Myxococcus xanthus: one gene and its partner. The protein of the gene in region 1 binds, or shares a complex with, the protein of each later gene. Links are inferred from orthologs where the notes say so. Each region holds a gene or a part of one and is shown on either strand. Other genes may lie near its edges.

Region 1 (9,750 bases):
GATGGCGATGCTGGCGCGGCCCGTGCGGACCTTCGTCAGGTCCGTGCGCAGGCCCTCGATCGACTTGTCGATACGGCCCTTCAGTTCGGCGACGACGTCTCCACTCATTGCGTTCTCTCCTTGAGTGCTTGCCAGTGGGTCGGGGCTCAGGCCCAGACTGTCTCGCTGCCACCCACCAACGTACCAATGTCCCCATCACCCAGCACCGCGCGGCGGATGTTGCCCCGCTGCGTCAGGTCGAACACGATGATGGGCAGCTTGTTGTCCATGCACAGCGAGATGGCCGTGGAGTCCATGACGTTGAGATTCTGCTTCAACACGTCCATGTAAGTCAGCGACCGATAGCGCCGTGCCGTGGGGTCCTTCTTCGGGTCCGCGCTGTACACCCCGTCCACCTTGGTCGCCTTCAGGATGACCTGCGCGTTGATTTCCATGGCGCGCAGAGAGGCGGCGGTGTCGGTGGTGAAGTACGGGTTGCCGGTGCCCGCCGCGAAAATCACCACGCGGCCCTTCTCCAGGTGGCGCACGGCGCGCCGGCGGATGTACGGCTCGGCAATCTGCTCCATCTTGATGGCGGACAGCACGCGCGTGTGCAGACCCTTCTTCTCCAGCGCGTCCTGCATGGCCATGGAGTTGATGCAGGTGGCCAGCATGCCCATGTAGTCGGCGCTGGCGCGGTCCATGCCCTCCGTGGCGCCAGCGACGCCCCGGAAGATGTTGCCGCCACCAATCACCAGGGCGACCTCCACGCCAGCCTGCGCCACCTCGATGACTTCCTCGGCGATGCCCATCAGCGTGGGCGGATGGATTCCGTACTTCCCCTCCCCCATCAGGGCCTCGCCCGAGAGCTTGAGGAGAATGCGCTTATACGGGAGCGGCTTCTTCGTGTCGGAGGACATGCGCCACCGCTTCTATCCCCCGCTCAGCGAGGGATCAACGCTGGAGTCGGTGGGCCGGCCCCACATCGTCCGCTGGCGGTCGCACGGGGAGGGGCCAAACAGACCCGCAAAAGCGAGGGCCGCGTCGCCCGGACGCCCCGTGTGGGGCATTTCCGGTGCGCGCGGCCCTTGTCAGCCCTGCGTCCAGGCTCGCGGCCCGTGAGGACCGCGGAGGCCTTACGCCTGGCCTAGCGTCTTGGCGACTTCGGCGGCGAGGTCGTCCTTCTTCTTCTCGATGCCCTCACCCACCTCGTAGCGGACGAAGCGGCGCACGGAGACCTTCTCGCCAATCTTCGCGGCGCGCTCGGAGATCATCTCGCCGACCTTCTTCTTGTCGTCCTTCACCCAGAGCTGGTCCACGAGGCACACGCCCTCGTAGTACTTCTCCATCTTCCCGACGAGGATCTTCTCCAGCATCGCCTCAGGCTTGCCCTGCTGCTTGAGGAGCTCGCGCTGGATGTCCTTCTCCTTGTCCAGGTTGTCCGTGGGGACCTCCTCACGACGGACGAACTTGGGGCCGGCCGCGGCAATCTGCATGGCCACGTCCTTCACCAGCTCCTGGAAGTCGGGGTTGCGGGCGACGAAGTCCGTCTCGCAGTTCACCTCGACGATGACGCCGATGCGGCCACTGTGAACGTAGGTGCCAATGACACCTTCGGAGGCAACGCGGCCTTCCTTGCCAGCGGCCTTGGCGATGCCCTTCTTGCGCAGCCACTCCTCGGCCTTGGCGAAGTCGCCACCCGACTCGGAGAGCGCCTTCTTGCAATCCATCATTCCCGCGTTGGTCCGCTCGCGGAGCTCCTTCACCATCTGGGCGCTAACTTCGGCCATCGTCGTCTCCTGCCTCCGCCACTCCAGGGCGCACTGCGCCGGGCGGAGCATTGCAAGTTCAAGGGGGATACTGCGGCACCAGGGAAACAGAGGCGGCCGGGGAGCTGGCCCGAACAGGCGCCACCCGGCCGCTTCGGCACTGACGTGAGGAAGGGACGGCTACTCGGCCGCCGCCTCACCCTCGGGAGCAGCGGCCTCGGCGGCCGGCTCGGTGGACGCGACAGGGGCCGCGGCCTTCATCTCAACGAGGGGGCCACGGCGGTCGCCGCCACGGTCACCACCCCGGTCGCGACGGTCGTCGCGGCGGTCACCGCGGCGCGGGCCACGGCGGTCATCGCGGCGGTCGCCACGGTCGTCACGGCCCTCACGCTCCTCCTGCTCGTCGCGCTCGGCGGCGCCCGAGGCGCGGTAACGCGCGGCGCCCTCGAGGCAGGACTCGGCAATCTTGGAGGTGAACAGCTTGATGGAGCGGATGGCGTCGTCGTTGCCGGGGATGACGAAGTCGATGCCGTCCGGATCGCAGTTGGTGTCCACCAGGCCGATGACCGGGATGCCCAGGCGGCCCGCCTCGTGGATGGCGATGTGCTCCTTCTTCGGGTCGATGACGAAGACGCAGCGGGGCAGCTTCGACATCTCCTTCACGCCGCCCAGGTTCTTCTCCAGCTTCTCGCGCTCACGCTCGAGCTGGGCGACTTCCTTCTTGGGCAGGCGCTCGAAGGTGCCGTCCTCGGCCATCTTCTCCAGCGTCTTCAGGCGGTCGATGCCCTGCTTGATGGTCTTGAAGTTGGTCAGCGTGCCACCCAGCCAGCGGCTGGTGACGAAGAACTGACCGGCGCGCGCGGCCTCCTCGCGGACCACGTCCTGCGCTTGCTTCTTGGTGCCGACGAAGAGCACCGAGCCACCGCGCGCGGTGATGTCCGCCACGAAGCGGAACGCCGAACGGGCCATCACGACCGTCTTCTGCAGGTCGATGATGTAGATGCCGTTGCGGGCGCCGAAGATGAACGGCTTCATCTTCGGGTTCCAGCGCTTCGTCTGGTGGCCGAAGTGAACACCGGCCTCCAGGAGCTGCCTCATCGTGATGCCACCGGCGGCGGCCATCGCCTGCTGCTGCGTCTGCGTGTCCTGCGTTTCCATGTCGTCTCTCCGGTTGTTCCGCCACGTTCGAGAAACCTTCCGGCCGAAACGACCACGGGGGAGTCCCTCTCCGAGGAGAGGCCCTCACCCACGGAAGCACCGGCGACCGGCACGAACGTGTGAGTAGTGGGTACTGCCTGGGGTGGACTTCCCCCCGACCCCATACCTTGGGGCGGGGGGTCCTTAACAGAACCCCTCCGGGCCGCGCAAGCTTCACCGCACCGCCCGTCCGGGCAGGGACGGCACATGCCGCTCCCCCGCCCTCCAGCCGTCCCAGCGGGCGCTTTCCGCCCGGCTGAAATGGCACCGGCGCGGTGCCTCCCCAAGGGGTGGCGCCGCGCCGGCGTCCTACACGGTGAGCCTGTCAGACAACCCGCGTCCTAGACGCTGGCCTCCGAGGCGCCGTGGCACTTCTTGTACTTCCGGCCGCTGCCGCAGGGGCAGGGGTCGTTGCGGCCCACCGCCGGCTTGCTGGCTGCCGCCGGACGCGCCGCCGCGGCCACCGAGCCCTCATCCAGCTTGCCGTCCGCCGTGGCGCGTCCCTCCACCGCCTTCTTCTGCTGCTGGGCGAGCTGGCGCTGGATGCGGGCGGCCTCTTCCGCCGCGCTGGAGGCGGAGCGGGGCTGCACGTGCATGAGCTGGGTGACGAACTGCGCCTTGATGGCGGAGAGCATCTGGATGAAGCCCTGGTAGCCCTCCTTCTTGTACTCCTGCTTCGGGTCCTTCTGGCCGTAGCCGCGCAGGCCGATGCCCTGGCGCAGGTGGTCCATGGCCAGCAGGTGGTCCTTCCAGAGCCGGTCGATGGTGGCCAGGTAGTTGTACTGGAGGAAGCGCATGAAGTTCTCGCCGAACTCCTCCTCGCGCGCCTGGAAGACCTTCTCCGCCGCCTTGTAGATGTGCTCCTGGAGCTCCTCGCGGTTGCCCACGCCCTCGAAGTTCATCTCGAGGTTGAAGGTCTCCTTCACGCCCTGCTGGAGCGCGGCGATGTCCCAACCCTCCACGCCGCGGGTGGGCGCGTAGGTGTCGGTGAGGGACACGATGACGTCCTCCATCGAGTCCAGAATCAGCTCGCGGAAGTCCGCCCAGCTGACGGTCCGCTCGGAGCGCGTCTTGATGCGCGTCTTCGGATCCTCGTCGTACTCGACCAGCGGCACGCCCGCGCCCGCGGCCAGCACCTGGCGCCGCAGCTTGTAGATGGTGCGGCGCTGCTGGTTCATCACGTCGTCGTACTCGAGGAGGTTCTTGCGGATGTCGAAGTTGTGGCCTTCGACCCGCTTCTGGGCGCCCTCGATGGCACGTGACAGCCACACGTGCTCGATGACCTCGCCCTCCTCCATGCCCAGCCGCTCCATCAGGCCCTGGATGCGCTCGGACCCGAAGATGCGCATCAGGTCGTCCTCGAGCGACAGGAAGAAGCGGCTGCCACCCGGGTCACCCTGGCGGCCGGCGCGGCCACGCAGCTGGTTGTCCACGCGGCGCGACTCGTGGCGCTCGGTGCCGATGATGAAGAGGCCGCCGGCGTTGTGGACCTCCTCGCGCTCCTTCTTCGTCTGCTCCTCGAGCTTCGTCTTGGTGTCGGCGAGCTTCTGCTCCCACGCCGCGAGCTCCGCCTCGTAGGCCGTCAGGTCCAGCGGCTGCCCTTCCGGGGCCGACGTGGGCGGCTCGGGCGGCGGGCCCATGGACGCCTTGGCCAGGACCTCCGCGTTACCGCCCAGGAGGATGTCCGTTCCGCGGCCGGCCATGTTGGTGGAGATGGTGACGGCGCCCTTGCGGCCGGCCTGCGCGACGATGTCCGCCTCGCGCTGGTGCTGCTTGGCGTTGAGGACGTTGTGCGGGATGCCGCGCTTCTTGAGGAAGCTGGCCACCACCTCGCTCTTGGCGATGGACACCGTGCCCACGAGCACCGGCTGCCCCGCCTTGTGCAGCTCCTCGATTTCCGCCGCCACCGCCTCGAACTTCTCGCGCTCCGTCTTGTACACCACGTCCTGCAGGTCCTTGCGGATGGGCGGACGGTTGGTGGGGATGACGCGCACGTCGAGGTTGTAGATTTTCGCGAACTCCTCCGCCTCCGTGTCCGCCGTGCCCGTCATGCCGGCCAGCTTGGAGTACATGCGGAAGTAGTTCTGGAACGAGACGGTCGCGAGCGTCTGGTTCTCGTTCTCGATCTTCACGCCTTCCTTGGCCTCGATGGCCTGGTGAAGGCCGTCCGACCAGCGGCGTCCCGGCATCTGGCGGCCGGTGAACTCGTCGACGATGACGACCTCGCCGTCCTTCACCACGTAGTCCTTGTCGCGCTTGTAGAGCGTGTGCGCGCGCAGGGCCTGGTCCACGTGGTGCAGCATCTCGATTTCGCCCGGGTCGTACAGGTTGCCCACGCCCAGCCGCTTCTGGAGCTTCTCGATGCCGTCATCCGTGAGCGACACGGAGCGGTGCTTCTCGTCCAGGGTGTAGTCCTGGTCCGGCACCAGCCCGGGGATGACCTGGTCCACCCGGTAGTACTTGTCGGTGCTGTCCTCGGTGGGGCCGGAGATGATGAGCGGCGTGCGGGCCTCGTCGATGAGGATGGAGTCCACCTCGTCGACGATGGCGAAGTTCAGCTCGCGCTGGACGTAGTCCTGCAGGCGGAACTTCATGTTGTCGCGCAGGTAGTCGAAGCCGAACTCGTTGTTCTGCCCGTAGGTGATGTCCGAGCGGTACGCCTCCTGCCGCTGCTTGTCGTTCAACTCGTGCAGCACGCAGCCCGTCGTCATGCCCAGGAAGCGGTAGACGCGCCCCATCCACTCCGCGTCGCGGCGGGCCAGGTAGTCGTTCACCGTGACGACGTGTACGCCCCGGCCGGACAGAGCGTTGAGGTAGGTGGGCAGCGTCGCCGTCAGCGTCTTGCCTTCACCGGTGCGCATCTCCGCGATGCAACCCTCGTGGAGGAACATGCCGCCAATGAGCTGCACGTCGTAGTGACGCTGGCCGATGACGCGGCGCGCCGCCTCGCGGGTGATGGCAAAGGCCTCGAAGAGCAGGTCGTCCAGCGAACGGCCGTTCTGGATCTCCTGCCGCATGCGGTTCGTCTCGGAGACGAAGTCCTCGTCCTTGAGGGCCCGCATACGGGTTTCCAGCTCATTGACCCGGGCGACCTTCGCGTGGGCCTTCTTGAGCTCACGCTCGTTCTTGGTCCCAATCAGTTTCTTCAGCGTCCATTCGATCATTCGGTCGGCTCTCTCGCCGGAGAATCCTCGAAGGACGGCGGCGAGTGAAGGGAAATCCCTGGAGGTGTAAGGGAGAAACGTATGGAAACCACGTGCGTCCGCCGAAACTTCCACTCGGCAGGCCGCCCACCACGCAGCGGCTCAGAGTAAAGCGGAACCCGGCCCACGCAATGTCCCCCACACGAAATCAACGCCGAGGCCCCTCCAGGCCTTCACAACGACCTCCCTCCCGCCATCCGGGCCGCCCCGGAGCGCCGCCTAACCGCCAGGGCCCTGCCCCCGGGGGCAGGCCCCCTGCACACACCGCGCCGCCCGCCCCCAAAGTCCCTCCCCGGGCAAAGGTCCCCGCCATGCCCGCCCGGACGCTGGCAGCCCGGCCCGGGCGCTGGCTGTGGACCTGTCGCGCGGGTTTCGAGGCCCACCTCTTCGAGGAGCTGGAGTGGGCCGGCGCCGAGCCCCGCCTGCTGGGCGAAGCCCTGGTGGAGAGTGACGCCATCTCCGGCCCTCCGCCCGCCTTCGCTCGCGCGGGCTATCAGGTGGCCGCCACCCTGACGGCCACCAGCCCCGAAGCCATCGCTGAAGCCGCGACTCGGACCGTGCTGGCGCTTCCCGGGCGGGCGCCCTGGGCGGTGCAGGCCTTCACGCCCGACACTCCGCGTGGCAATGCCCTGGCACCCGTGGCGGAAGCGCTGGAATCCGCCGTGTCCGCCAGGCTGCCGCCGGGGCGGCGCGTCGAGGACGCCCAACGGGCGCGCGAGGCGGGGGCGCTGCTGGTGTCCCTGTGCGTGGCGCCGGACGACGTGACGGTGGTGGGCGCCGTGCACGCGCGCGAGGCAGTGTCCCTGGCGGCGGGCGGACGCAGGCGCATGCGGCGGGCTGGAGATGCGCCGTCACGCGCGGCCATGAAGCTGGAGGAGGCCCTGGACGGACTGGCCTTCGAGCCTGGGCGCGGCGACGTGTGCGTGGACCTGGGCGCGGCGCCGGGCGGCTGGACGCAGCGACTGGTGAGCCGTGGCGCGAAGGTGGTGGCGGTGGACCCCGCCCGGCTGATGCCGGAGCTGACGGGGAACCCGCGCGTGAAGCACGTCCAGGAGAGCGCCTTCGCCTATGCGCCCGACGAGCCGGCGGACTGGCTCTTCTGCGACATGGCGTGGCGGCCCCTGGAAGTGGCGCAGCTGCTGGCCAAGTGGGGCCGCCGCGGCTGGGCGCAGCACCTGGTGGCCAACATCAAGCTGCCCATGAAGGACAAGAACCCCATCCTGCTGCGGGTGCGCCACACGCTCGTCCAGGAGGGCGGCTGGGAGGGGCTCACCGTCCGCCAGCTGTACCATGACCGGGATGAGGTCACTGTCACCGCGCACAAGATGAAGTGAGGCCCTGCGCCCCGGCGGTGGACGCGCTACACAAGGAGCGCAATGCCCTACCCGCTCGACGACGCCACGGCCACCGCCCTCATCGCCCTCCATCCCTGGGTGCTCACCCGCAGCCCCCAGGCCCCGGTGCAGGCCGCCGTGGAGGTGCTCGTCCAGGCGGAGCAGGCCCGGCGCGGCCAGCCGGACGCGAAGACGGGCGCGCTCCAGGTGCCAGCGCTCACCCAGGGCAACCTCCTCAAGGAGGAGTACGACTTGTCCACCCACGGCCATCATGATGGGTGGCGCGTGGGCGCCGTCATCGCGGACGTGCAGGGGATGATCAACGTCAACGCCCGCTTCGGCTTTCCCACCGGGGACGCGGTGCTGCGCGCAACCGTGGAGTCCCTCTCCGCGCAGTACCCCGGCGCGAAGGTGGTGCGCATCCACGCGGACGCCTTCGCCGCCCTGCTCGTGCCGACGTCGCAGCTCACGGTGGAGGAGCACCTCGCCGTCCCCACGCGTGAACGGCTGGCGCAGGACGTGCGCCGCGTGCTGCCCCAGGGAACGCCCGACGCGGACGTGCCCTCATGGACGGTGAGCCTGCTGGAGCTGACAGTGGACGCACCTTCGCACTGGCAGGTGCTGGGACCGCTGCTGTGGGCGGAGCTGGAGCGAACCCACGTCATGGAGCGTACCGGCCGCGCGCAGGGACTTCAGCGCAGGCGCATCCGGCTGGATGGCTCCATCCCAGGCCCCGCGACGCTCTGAATCTGCGCGGGAGCGCCTGAGCGCCGGGCCCTTCTGGCCGTCCCCGCTGGGGCGGCAAATGCGCGCGCTCCCGGAGCCCTTCGGGCTTCCACGGGAGAGCGTCTCTTCCGTCCGGAGCGAGGCGCCTCGATGAACCACCGAGGCGTCATCCACCCGCGCCGACTACTCCTCTAGGATGAACTTGCGCGGGTTCTGCCCGATGCCGTTGACGCGGACCTCGTAGTGGAGGTGCGGGCCCGTGGAGCGGCCGGTGTTGCCGACGGCGGCGATGTGCATGCCGCGCTTCACCCTGTCGCCGGCCTTCACCAGCATCTTCGACAGGTGGCCGTAGCGCGTCTTGATGCCGTAGCCATGGTCGATGACGAGCACGTTGCCGTAGCCGCCCTCCAGGCCCGCGAACACCACCGTGCCGTCCGACGGCGCGAAGACTTCCTTGCCGTGCGGCGCCGCGATGTCCATGCCGCCGTGCATGACGCGGTCCGCGGTGTACGGGTCCAGGCGCGAGCCGAAATCGCTCGTCACCCAGCCGCGCGCGGGCCAGATGGACGGCGTGGAGGCCAGCAGCGACTTCTGGTCCTGGAAGTAGGCCTGCAACTCCTGGAGGCTCTGCTCCTGGCGGGTGGCCTCCGCGCTCAGCCGGTCCAACCGGCCCATCAGCGCCTTGGGCGTCTCCGTGGACGTCAGCTGCGTGAATTGCGTGTCGGTGGCCGGCGCGGACGTGCCCGCCTCGGGCTCCGTCGGGCCCATGGCCAGGTTGCGCTGAGGATCGGACAGCAGCGTCACCGCGCGCAGCTTCTGGTCGAAGCGCTCCACCCGGTCCAACGTGGAACCAATGTGCTCGATGCGCTCACGCACCGACTTGAGCTGCGAGCGCAGCGTCAGGTTCTCTTCGCGAAGGATGCGGTTCTCGGAGGCGTCCGCGGCCACCTGGAAGTAGTGCACGCTCGCACCCACGCCCAGTCCCACCACGAGCATCAGTCCCATCCCCACCTGGGTGAGAAAGGACCGCTGGATGGTGTACCGCTTGACCGGAGCGTCATGGTCCGGAATCACCATCAGTGTGAAGGACTTTTTCGCCACGGGACAGCTCCCCTGCTTGCGTGGGACTACTGGCGAAGCAAGCTAAGTCGCTTGCTCTCGCGCAACACCTCCCCCCGCCGCCTACCCCTCCCGCTTCGTCGCCCACCGGCATTTCGACTCGGCTGGAAACGTTGGGGCAGCTACCACTCACATTCCAAGAGTGTCAAGGTCAACAGACCCGCAGGGAGGTCTGCCGGCCACGTCCAGACTCTGGGTGTGTCAGGCCTCCACTCGCACGACGATGACGGTGATGTTGTCGTCGCCGCCACGCTCGTTGGCGAAGTCGATGAGACGCTTGGGGACCTCTTCGAAGGTCCGCGCCTTCACCACGGTTTCGTGGATCTCCCGGTCCTCCATCATGTTCGCGAGGCCGTCCGAACAGAGGAGGAAGACGTCGCCGGGCTCTGACACCAGCCCCATGACGTCCACCTGCACCTCCTC
Region 2 (9,325 bases), 2.9 Mb from region 1 along the record:
CAAGAGCGCCGTGGCCAACGCGACTGACAAGTCCAAGGGCCAGGTCGACGTGGACACGCTCTACGTGAAGACCATCTCCGTGGACCAGGGTCCCACCCAGCGCCGGTTCATGCCGCGCGCCATGGGCCGGGCCACCCCCATCAAGAAGAAGACGGCCCACGTCCACGTGGTGCTCGCCGAGGCGAAGAAGTAGGACCCGTCGGGCCCTGCCCGGACGCTTCAAGGAGAATCACGTTGGGACAGAAAGTTCATCCGATCGGGTTCCGGCTTGGTGTCATCAAGACCTGGGACTCCAAGTGGTTCGAGCACAAGAACTACGCGCAGTGGCTCCACGAGGACATCCGCATCCGCGAGTTCGTGAAGAAGTCGCTGAACCACGCGGGCGTGTCGAAGGTGGAGATCGAGCGCGCGGCCAACAAGGTCAAGGTCAACGTCCACACTGCGCGGCCGGGCATCGTCATCGGCAAGCGTGGCGCGGGCATCGAGACGGTGAAGAAGGACCTCCAGCAGTTCACGAAGAACGAGGTCTTCCTCAACATCGTCGAGGTCCGCAAGGCCGAGACCGACGCGCAGCTGGTGGCGGAGAACATCGCCACGCAGCTCGAGCGCCGCATCGCGTTCCGCCGCGCCATGAAGAAGGCCCTGCAGACGGCGATGAAGTTCGGCGCCAAGGGCATTCGCGTGGCCTGCTCGGGCCGCCTCGGTGGCGCGGAGATGGCGCGCTACGAGTGGTACCGCGAGGGTCGCGTGCCCCTGCACACCCTGCGCGCGGACATTGACTACGGTTTCGCCGAGGCGAAGACGACCTACGGCAAGATCGGCTGCAAGGTCTGGGTCTGCAAGGGCGAGGTCCTCCCGGGCAAGGGTGGCCAGGCCCCCATGCCCTCCAACCGGTAATCAGCCCACCCGCGCCGGGCGCTCCCAAAAGGGGCGCCCGGGGCAGGGCGGCGAAGGACAGCGACGATGCTTCAGCCTGCTCGTACGAAGTACCGCAAGATGCACAAGGGCCGCATGCCTGGCAGTGCCCACCGGGGTAGCGACATGACCTACGGTGAGTACGGCCTGATGAGCCTCCAGCCGGGGTGGATCACCTCTCGGCAGATCGAGGCGGCTCGTATCGCGATGACGCGTCACGTGAAGCGTGGCGGCAAGATCTGGATCCGTATCTTCCCGGACAAGCCCATCACCAAGAAGCCCGCTGAGACCCGTATGGGTACCGGTAAGGGTGGCGTGGAGTACTACGTCGCGGTGGTGAAGCCCGGCCGCATCCTCTACGAGATGGAGGGTATGACGCCGGAAGTGGCCACCGGAGCGCTGAAGCTGGCGCAGGCGAAGCTGCCGGTGCTCACGAAGATCGTGAAGCGGGCGGACCTGAGCCTCTAAGGCACCGAGCGGCGGGAGCTGGTCCCCAGGACGGCTTCCGCTCGCATGGAGAGTGAAATGGCGACTGCGAAGGAATTGAAGGAACTGTCGGCGGACGACCTGAAGCAGCGCGCGGCCGAGCTGCGTGAGACGCTGTTCCAGGACCAGCTGAAGCGTCGGACCGGTTCGCTGGACAACCCGGCCGAGCGCACCCAGCACCGGCGGGACCTGGCGCGGGTTCTGACCGTGCTGACCCAGAAGATGAAGGCTTAAGGGCTGAACACCCACGACTCCAACCGCGCTCAGCTGATAGAGGAGCGCGTGCGGCCATCCGGGCGCCAATGCCCGGGTGCATGAGAGACAGTGAGAGAGAAGATGGCTGAAGCGACCGAGACGCAGTCTCCCGAGACTTCCACCCGTGGCCGTCCCAAGACGCGCGTGGGGATTGTCACCTCCAACAAGATGCAGAAGACGGTGGTCGTCACCGTCCAGCGCCGGGCTCCCCACCCGAAGTACGGGAAGATCATGAGCCTGCGCGAGAAGTACAAGGCGCACGTGGAGGATCACGACTACCCCAAGAAGATCACCATCAACGAGGGTGATCGGGTCCGGATCGCCGAGACCAAGCCCGCTTCGAAGGACAAGCGTTGGCGCGTGGTCGAGGTGCTGGAGAAGAGCAAGAACGTCTAGCACGCATGTCCCTTCCGCGCGGCCGTGAGGTGGCGCGGGATGGTCACCGGCGACAGGAGATTCCCAGATGATTCAGATGACGAGCGTGCTCGACGTGGCGGACAACTCGGGCGCGAAGAAGGTGTTCTGCATCAAGGTGCTCGGCGGCTCGAAGCGCAAGTATGCGTCCATCGGCGACGTGATTGTCGTCTCGGTGCGCGAGGCGCTTCCCAACTCGAAGGTGAAGAAGGGTGACGTGGCCAAGGCCGTCATCGTTCGCACCAAGCGCGAGGTGGGTCGCCCGGACGGCAGCTACATCAAGTTCGACGGCAACTCCGCGGTCCTCATCAACAAGGACATGGAGCCCATTGGTACGCGTATCTTCGGGCCGGTGGCCCGTGAGCTCCGCGCCCGCAAGTTCATGAAGATCATCTCGCTGGCGCCCGAAGTCCTCTGAGAGGACAGCAGGCCGGACGGCGAGCAGCCAGAGAGAGGAAGCCATGCAGAAGCTGAAGGTAGGAGACACGGTCCAGGTCATGGCCGGGGCCGAGGCCTCCGAGAAGAACCCGGCGACCAAGCGCGGCAAGGTACTGAAGATCGATCGCGAGGCTGAGCGCGTGACGGTCGAGGGCCTGCGCCTGGTCAAGCGTCACATGAAGAAGACGCCCCAGAGCCCGGAAGGCGGCATCGTCGAGAAGCCGGGCACGATCGCGCTGGCGAACGTGCAGGTGGTTTGCGTCAAGTGCGACAAGCCGACTCGGGTGGGCATCCGTACTGAAGGTGAAGAGGGCAAGAAGAAGCGGTTCTGCAAGAACTGCGACGCCCTGATTGACTAGGTGTCCGCGTTGGTGCATGTATGCGCGCCCTTTGCCCACCCCAGTGGTGGCGAAGGGCGGGCGTGCAGGCATGGAGGGCCCGTGGAGCAACAGGGGCCCTCGCGGTGTTTCCAGGTTCCATACGAAGGACTGATCGGGCGTGCTGGGTCCACGACGGCGCCCCGAAGCAGAGGACAGGACGATGGCTGACGAGAAGAAGGCCGAGCAGAAGGAAAAGAAGGCGAAGCGGGGCAAGAAGGAAGAGGCCAAGAAGGTTGGCTTCGCCGCCAATATCGAGGAAGGCCTGGAGTCCAAGCCTGCCCGTCTGAAGGTGCGTTTCTTCAAGGAAGGTGTTCCGTCCCTCCTGAAGGAGCTGAGCCTGAAGAACCCGATGCAGGTTCCCCGGCTGGAGAAGATCGTCGTCAACATGGGTCTGGGCGAGGCGCTCGCCAACAACAAGATCCTGGAGTCGGCGGTGGACCAGCTCGCGGCGATCACCGGCCAGAAGCCGATTGTCACGCGCGCCCGCAAGTCCATCGCGAACTTCAAGCTGCGCCAGGGGCAGGCCATTGGTGCCGCCGTCACGCTGCGCGGCGACCGTATGTACGAGTTCATGGACCGCCTCATCACCGTGGCGCTGCCGCGCGTGCGTGACTTCAAGGGCGTGTCCCCCAAGGCGTTCGACGGGAAGGGCAACTACACGCTCGGCGTGCGCGAGCAGATCATCTTCCCTGAGATCAACTACGACCAGATCGAGAAGGTGAAGGGGCTCAACATCAGCTTCGTCACCACTGCGGCCAACGACGAGCAGGGGCTGGCGCTGATGCGTCACTTCGGCATGCCGTTCCGTCAGTAAGCCCTCGAGCCAAGGACCCGACGAAACATGGCCAAGCTCTCCAAGATCGCCCAGGCAAAGCGCAAGCCGAAGTTCTCGGTGCGCCAGTACAACCGCTGCCCGCTGTGTGGCCGGCCGCGCGCGTTCCTGCGCAAGTTCAAGATGTGCCGTATCTGCCTCCGTAATCGCGCCCTCCGCGGCGAGATCACCGGCGTTACCAAGTCGTCCTGGTAGCCGGAAGGGCAGGGTGCCTGGCGGGCCTCAGCGGCCGGCCAGGCACATCGAAGTAGGAAGTTCGTAGTGGCGGTCAGCGCGAACCCCCGGGATGGGCCCGGCAGGCGCGGTGGCTGCGAACGCGAGGCGCTCGGTACGAGGCCTCGCTTTGGAAGGTACTCCATGCCGGTCAATGATCCCGTCGGCGACATGCTGACCCGCCTGCGCAACGCTTCGCGCGCGCGTCACGACAAGGTCGTCATCCCCCACTCGAAGCTCAAGCTCGAGATCATCAAGGTCCTCAAGGATGAGGGCTACATCGGTGAGTTCGTGGTCCACGAGCAGACCGTGCAGAACAAGCGCACGGTGTTCCCGGAGATCTCCGTGCAGCTGAAGTACGGTCCGGACCGTGCGCCTGCCATCACCGGTATCCGCCGCGTGTCGAAGCCGGGTCTGCGCCGCTACGCCGCCGTGCGTGAGATTCCGCAGGTGCTGGGTGGCCTGGGTATCTCCATCCTGTCCACCTCGCGCGGCATCATGGTGGATTCCGAGGCCCGCAAGCAGAAGGTCGGCGGCGAGCTGCTCTGCACCGTCTACTAGCCAGCCGCCCGGGTGCGGCGCCCCGTGAGGGAGCGCGCCCCAGGCACACAGGACCGAGGCAACCATGAGTCGGATTGGAAAACTGGCGATCAAGCTCGGCGACAAGACGAAGGCCGTCATCGCCGGCGAGCAGGTGAACTTCGAGGGCCCCAAGGGCAAGCTGTCGGTGAAGCTGCCTGGCAAGGTCAAGGTCGAGATCAAGGACGGCCAGATGACCGTGCAGCGCGAGGATGACTCGCGTGAGGCGCGCAGCCTGCACGGCCTGACCCGGACCATCCTCGCGAACGCGGCGAAGGGTGTGACCACGGGCTTCGAGAAGAAGCTGGACATCCGCGGCGTTGGTTTCCGCGCCGAGGTGAAGGGCAAGGCCATTCACTTCGCGCTGGGTTACTCGCACCCGGTGGTCTTCAACCTGCCCGAGGGCGTGACCGCCGAAGTCGACAAGGCGCCGCGCAACGAGGACAGCTTGCCTACCGTGGGCCTGACGCTCCGTTCTTCGGACAAGGAAGCGCTGGGCGCGACGGCGGTGAACATCCGCTCGCTGCGTCCGCCCGAGCCCTACAAGGGCAAGGGCATCAAGTACTCCGAGGAGCGCATCCGCCGCAAGGAGGGCAAGACCGGTACGACCTAGTCGTCCTGTCTTTCCTAAGTGTTCCAAACTCCACCGGGTCCTCAGGACCTGGTGGCATCATCCGGCGGCGGAAGGCCGCATCGCCTCCGGACGGAAAAGGAAGCAGCCATGCCTACGAAGATCGAAGCCCGTCTCAAGAGGAAGAACCGCATCCGCAAGAAGCTGTCGGGTACGACAGAGCGGCCGCGGCTCACCGTCTACAAGAGCCTCAAGCACATCTATGCGCAGGTGGTGGATGACACCACGGGCAAGACGCTTGCGTTTGCTTCGTCGCTGTCCAAGGACCTGAAGGGTCAGGACGAGGGCGACAAGAAGGCGGATGCGAAGCGTGTTGGTTCCCTGATTGCGCAGAAGTGCAAGGCCGCCAACGTCGAAGCGGTGGTGTTCGACCGCAACGGCTTCCCTTATCACGGGCGCATCGCCGCCGTGGCCGACGCCGCGCGCGAGGCCGGGCTGAAGTTCTAAGAATTCGAAAGGAATCCCCCAAGTGGCAACTCCGATCAATCCGAACGATCTGGACCTCACCGACCGCGTGGTGAATATCAACCGCGTGGCCAAGGTCGTGAAGGGCGGCCGCCGTTTCTCGTTCGCCGCCCTGGTGGTGGTGGGGGACGGCGCCGGACACGTGGGCGTCGGCCTGGGTAAGGCCAACGAAGTCCCCGAGGCCATCCGCAAGGGTGGCGAGAACGCGAAGAAGAACCTGTTCCGCGTTCCGCTCGTGGGTCACACCATTCCGCATGAGGTGCTCGGGCACTTCGGCGCTGGCTGGGTGCTGTTGAAGCCGGCCAGCCAGGGTACGGGCGTCATCGCCGGCGGCGCGGTTCGCGCGGTGCTGGAGGCGGCGGGCATCCGGAACATCCTGACCAAGAGCCAGGGCTCGCGGAACCCGCACAACGTGCTGAAGGCCACTGTCGCTGGCCTGAAGCTGCTGCGCAGCGCGGAGCAGGTTTCGCGTCTCCGTGGCAAGGACGTCGAGCCGGCGAAGCTCGCCGGGGAGCAGAGGGGCTAGCCCATGGCGCTCAAGGTGAAGCTGGTGAAGAGCTTTGCGGGTGCGTCCAGCGACATGCTGGACACCATCCGTGGGCTGGGCCTGAAGAAGTTCGGTGACGAGCGGCTCCTCAAGGACACGCCTGCGGTTCGCGGGATGGCGTTCAAGGTGAAGCACCTGGTCACCCTGGAAACCGTTTCCGGCGACGCGCCGGCGCCCAAGCGCCGCAAGCCCGCCAAGATTGCCCTGCGGGAGCGGGCGATCGCGTATCAGGCCAAGCAGAACAAGGCCTGAGTCACGAGAGGATCGAGACGATGAGCACTCTGAACAAACTGCAGCGTCCGGCGCGCTCGTGGCACCGCAAGAAGCGCGTGGGCCGCGGCCAGGGTAGTGGTCTTGGCAAGACGGCCGGCCGCGGTGGTAAGGGCCAGAAGGCCCGCAGCGGCAACATGCGGTTCGAAGGCTTCGAGGGTGGCCAGAGCCCCCTGCAGCGGCGTCTGCCGAAGTTTGGCTTCACGCCGCCGAACCGGACTGTCTACGCGGTCGTCAACCTGTCGGACCTCGAGCAGCACTTCGATGCCGGCGCCACGGCGGACGTGGAGACGCTGCGCAAGGTCGGCCTGGTCAAGGGTCGCTACCACGGCGTGAAACTGCTGGCCCGCGGCGAGCTGACCAAGAAGGTCACCGTGGTCGTGCACAAGGCTTCTGAGGCGGCGAAGGCGGCCATCCAGAAGGCGGGCGGCGCGGTGGAAGAAATTCCGCTGGTGGCCCACAAGCCGGAGTCCGCGGCCAAGGCGCACGCTGGCAAGGGCGTCAAGGCTCCTCGGCAGCCCAAGGCCTGAGCGTGTCTAGCGCGCATCACTTGCTAGTGGTGCGCGCAGTTTCGCTTGTGTAGGCTTCTGCGCCCCTTTCCCGCTCGTGGAACAGGGGCGTTTTGTCGTCCTGGCAGAACCCTCTCGAAGAGGATGGCTACCCCGTGGCTCTGAACGCCTTCGCCAACGTCTTCCGTATCGCTGAGCTGCGCAGTCGGCTCGCGTATACGCTCGCGCTGCTCGCCGTCTATCGCATCGGCATCTTCATCAACACGCCAGGCGTGGACCGTTCGGCGATGAACGCGTTCATGGACGCCCAGAAGCAATCGGGCGGCCTCGTCTCGCTGTTCAACCTCTTCTCCGGCGGCGCGCTGGAGCAGATGTCCATCTTCGGATTGGGCATCATGCCGTACGTCAGCGCCTCCATCATCATGCAGCTGCTCGCGGTGGTCGTACCCAGCCTGGAGCGGCTGCAGAAGGAAGGCGCCGGCGGCCGGCAGAAGATCAACCAGTACACCCGCTACGGCACGATCGCGCTCTCCATCGTGCAAGGCATCGGCATCTCGCGGTGGCTGGCGTCTCTGGGCCGCTCCGACGGTGGCCAGAGCGGCTTCAACCAGGTGGTCGTCCCCGACGACAGCGTCTGGTTCACCTTCATGACGGTGGTCAGCCTCACGGCCGGCACGGCCTTCATCATGTGGCTGGGTGAGCGCATCACCGAGCGCGGCATCGGCAACGGCATCTCGCTCATCATCTTCGCCGGTATCGTGGCGGGCCTGCTCCCGGGCGCGAAGCAGCTGCTGGACCTGACCCGTCAGGACGTCATCTCGGTGGCCGAGGTGCTGGCGCTGGTCTTCTTCATGCTCGTCATCATCGCCGCGGTCGTCTATGTCGAGCGCGGCATGCGGCGCATTCCCATCCAGTATGCCAAGCGGATGGCGGGACGCCGGATGTTCGCCGGCCAGGCGACGTACTTCCCGATGAAGGTGAACACCTCGGGCGTGATTCCGCCCATCTTCGCGGGCGCGGTGCTGTCCTTCCCGGCCACGCTGGGAACTTGGTTCCCGTTCCTGCAGGGCTTCCAGCGCGCCATCGAAGGCAACCTGTGGATCTACAACGGGTTGTTCGTCCTGATGGTCATCTTCTTCGCCTACTTCTATACGGCGCTGACGTTCCGGCCGGACGACGTGGCGGACAACATCAAGAAGCAGGGTGGCTACATCCCGGGCATCCGTCCGGGCCGTCAGACGGCGGAGTTCATCGAGCGCGTGCTCAACCGGCTCACGTTCGGTGGTGCCATCTACCTGTCGGTCGTCTGCGTGATTCCGTCGGTCATCAGCGGCTTGCTGGGGGTGCGGTTCACCTTTGGCGGCACGGCGCTGCTGATCGTCGTGGGCGTGGCGCTGGATACGGTGCAGCAGATCGAGGGCCACCTCATCAGTCGTAACTACGAGGGCTTCGCCGGCCCTCGCGGCCCGCGCATCCGGGGCCGGGTGCGCGTGGCGGCCTGAGCCTCCGCGCGGGCGTTCCGGGCGCCTCTCCCCGTCGCGGGGAGGGGCGCCTCGTCGTTCCCAGGCTAGGTGTTGTTCAAGGGTATTCGCTGGTGCACACGGAGCGCGCTCGGGGGTTTGAGTCCTACGACTTCCGTGCCTTCCTTCGGAGCTGAGAGGACACATGAACCTGATCCTGTTGGGGCCGCCAAACGCGGGGAAGGGGACGCAGGCGAAGCGACTGTTCGCCGACTTCCAGATCCCCCAGATCTCCACCGGGGACATCCTCCGCAAGGCAGTCGCGGAGGGTACGGAGCTGGGCAAGGTGGCCGGCCCGCTGATGGCCGCTGGGCAGTACGTCCCGGACGACGTCGTGATTGGCATCGTCGAGGAGCGCCTCAAGGAGGCGGACGTGGCCAAGGGCTTCGTCCTGGACGGCTTTCCGCGCACGCCGGGCCAGGCCGACGCGCTGGACAAGATGCTGGGCCGCCTGGGCAAGCAGCTGAGCGCCGTCATCTCACTGGAGGTGCCGCACGCGAAGCTGGTAGAGCGCGGCTCCGGGCGGCGGGTCTGCCCGGCGGATGGCAGCGTCTACCACGTCTATCAGAGCCCCCCGAAGCGGGCGGGGTACTGTGACAAGTGCAATGCCGGGCTTGTCCAGCGCCCGGATGACATGCCCGAGGTCATCGAGAAGCGCCTGCAGAAGTACGACTCGGAGACGGCGCCGCTGAAGGCCTTCTACGAGAAGAAGGGCCTGCTCAAGAGCGTGGACGGTGTGGGGACGCCGGAGGGCATCTACGAGGAGATCAAGGCCGCCGCGGGCAAGGCCTGATCCGCCCGGAGAGGTGGGGAGACGGCCTGGTGGGTGCCTCCTCACCGGCTCGCCGCTCCAGGGACAGAGCTTGCTTCT

Evidence for each region.
Region 2: the proteins of secA (region 1) and secY are in contact, whole or in part, in a crystal structure (PDB 3DIN), measured with the Thermotoga maritima proteins. The link is inferred for Myxococcus xanthus from one-to-one orthologs. Residues at the interface, in WP_004082002.1 of Thermotoga maritima: Glu261, Ala262, Arg263, Lys300, Ala301, Arg302, Thr303, Ile304, Ile305, Leu323, Tyr324, Asp325, Pro326, Val329, Ser330, Tyr333, Ile336, Lys340, Phe345, Val349, Glu363, Phe364, Tyr374, Ser375, Gly376, Gly377, Glu393, Ile395, Thr482, Ser483; in WP_004081795.1 of Thermotoga maritima: Glu108, Gly109, Glu110, Glu111, Ala236, Glu237, Arg238, Arg239, Ile240, Thr241, Ile242, Gln243, Tyr244, Ala245, Arg246, Arg247, Val248, Thr249, Gly250, Arg251, Arg252, Val253, Tyr254, Gly256, Ala257, Ser258, Thr259, Tyr260, Leu261, Pro262.

The regions. Positions count from the first base shown.
Region 1 is NZ_CP017174.1:6,741,600-6,751,349, forward strand. What follows is about bases 3,087-6,502. They hold secA (preprotein translocase subunit SecA), read right to left. Parts: upstream 6,110-6,502; coding sequence 3,287-6,109; downstream 3,087-3,286. Other genes in these bases: BHS09_RS27535 (23S rRNA (cytidine(2498)-2'-O)-methyltransferase RlmM), read left to right, coding at 6,460-6,502. Outside these bases: frr (ribosome recycling factor), read right to left, coding at 1-108; pyrH (UMP kinase), read right to left, coding at 147-899; tsf (translation elongation factor Ts), read right to left, coding at 1,116-1,769; rpsB (30S ribosomal protein S2), read right to left, coding at 1,929-2,906; more of BHS09_RS27535, read left to right, coding at 6,503-7,482; BHS09_RS27540 (nucleotidyl cyclase domain-containing protein), read left to right, coding at 7,525-8,229; BHS09_RS40090 (M23 family metallopeptidase), read right to left, coding at 8,392-9,309; BHS09_RS27550 (Stp1/IreP family PP2C-type Ser/Thr phosphatase), read right to left, coding at 9,529-9,750. UniProt on the Escherichia coli protein: Required for protein export, interacts with the SecYEG preprotein conducting channel.
Region 2 is NZ_CP017174.1:3,886,454-3,895,778, forward strand. What follows is about bases 6,272-9,262. They hold secY (preprotein translocase subunit SecY), read left to right. Parts: upstream 6,272-7,089; coding sequence 7,090-8,436; downstream 8,437-9,262. Other genes in these bases: rpmD (50S ribosomal protein L30), read left to right, coding at 6,272-6,407; rplO (50S ribosomal protein L15), read left to right, coding at 6,428-6,955; BHS09_RS16585 (adenylate kinase), read left to right, coding at 8,600-9,247. In the rest of the region: rplV (50S ribosomal protein L22), read left to right, coding at 1-193; rpsC (30S ribosomal protein S3), read left to right, coding at 235-897; rplP (50S ribosomal protein L16), read left to right, coding at 964-1,383; rpmC (50S ribosomal protein L29), read left to right, coding at 1,429-1,635; rpsQ (30S ribosomal protein S17), read left to right, coding at 1,726-2,052; rplN (50S ribosomal protein L14), read left to right, coding at 2,120-2,488; rplX (50S ribosomal protein L24), read left to right, coding at 2,532-2,867; rplE (50S ribosomal protein L5), read left to right, coding at 3,049-3,702; BHS09_RS16545 (type Z 30S ribosomal protein S14), read left to right, coding at 3,730-3,915; rpsH (30S ribosomal protein S8), read left to right, coding at 4,078-4,494; rplF (50S ribosomal protein L6), read left to right, coding at 4,559-5,125; rplR (50S ribosomal protein L18), read left to right, coding at 5,234-5,590; rpsE (30S ribosomal protein S5), read left to right, coding at 5,613-6,134; more of rpmD, read left to right, coding at 6,138-6,271. UniProt on the Escherichia coli protein: The central subunit of the protein translocation channel SecYEG. Consists of two halves formed by TMs 1-5 and 6-10.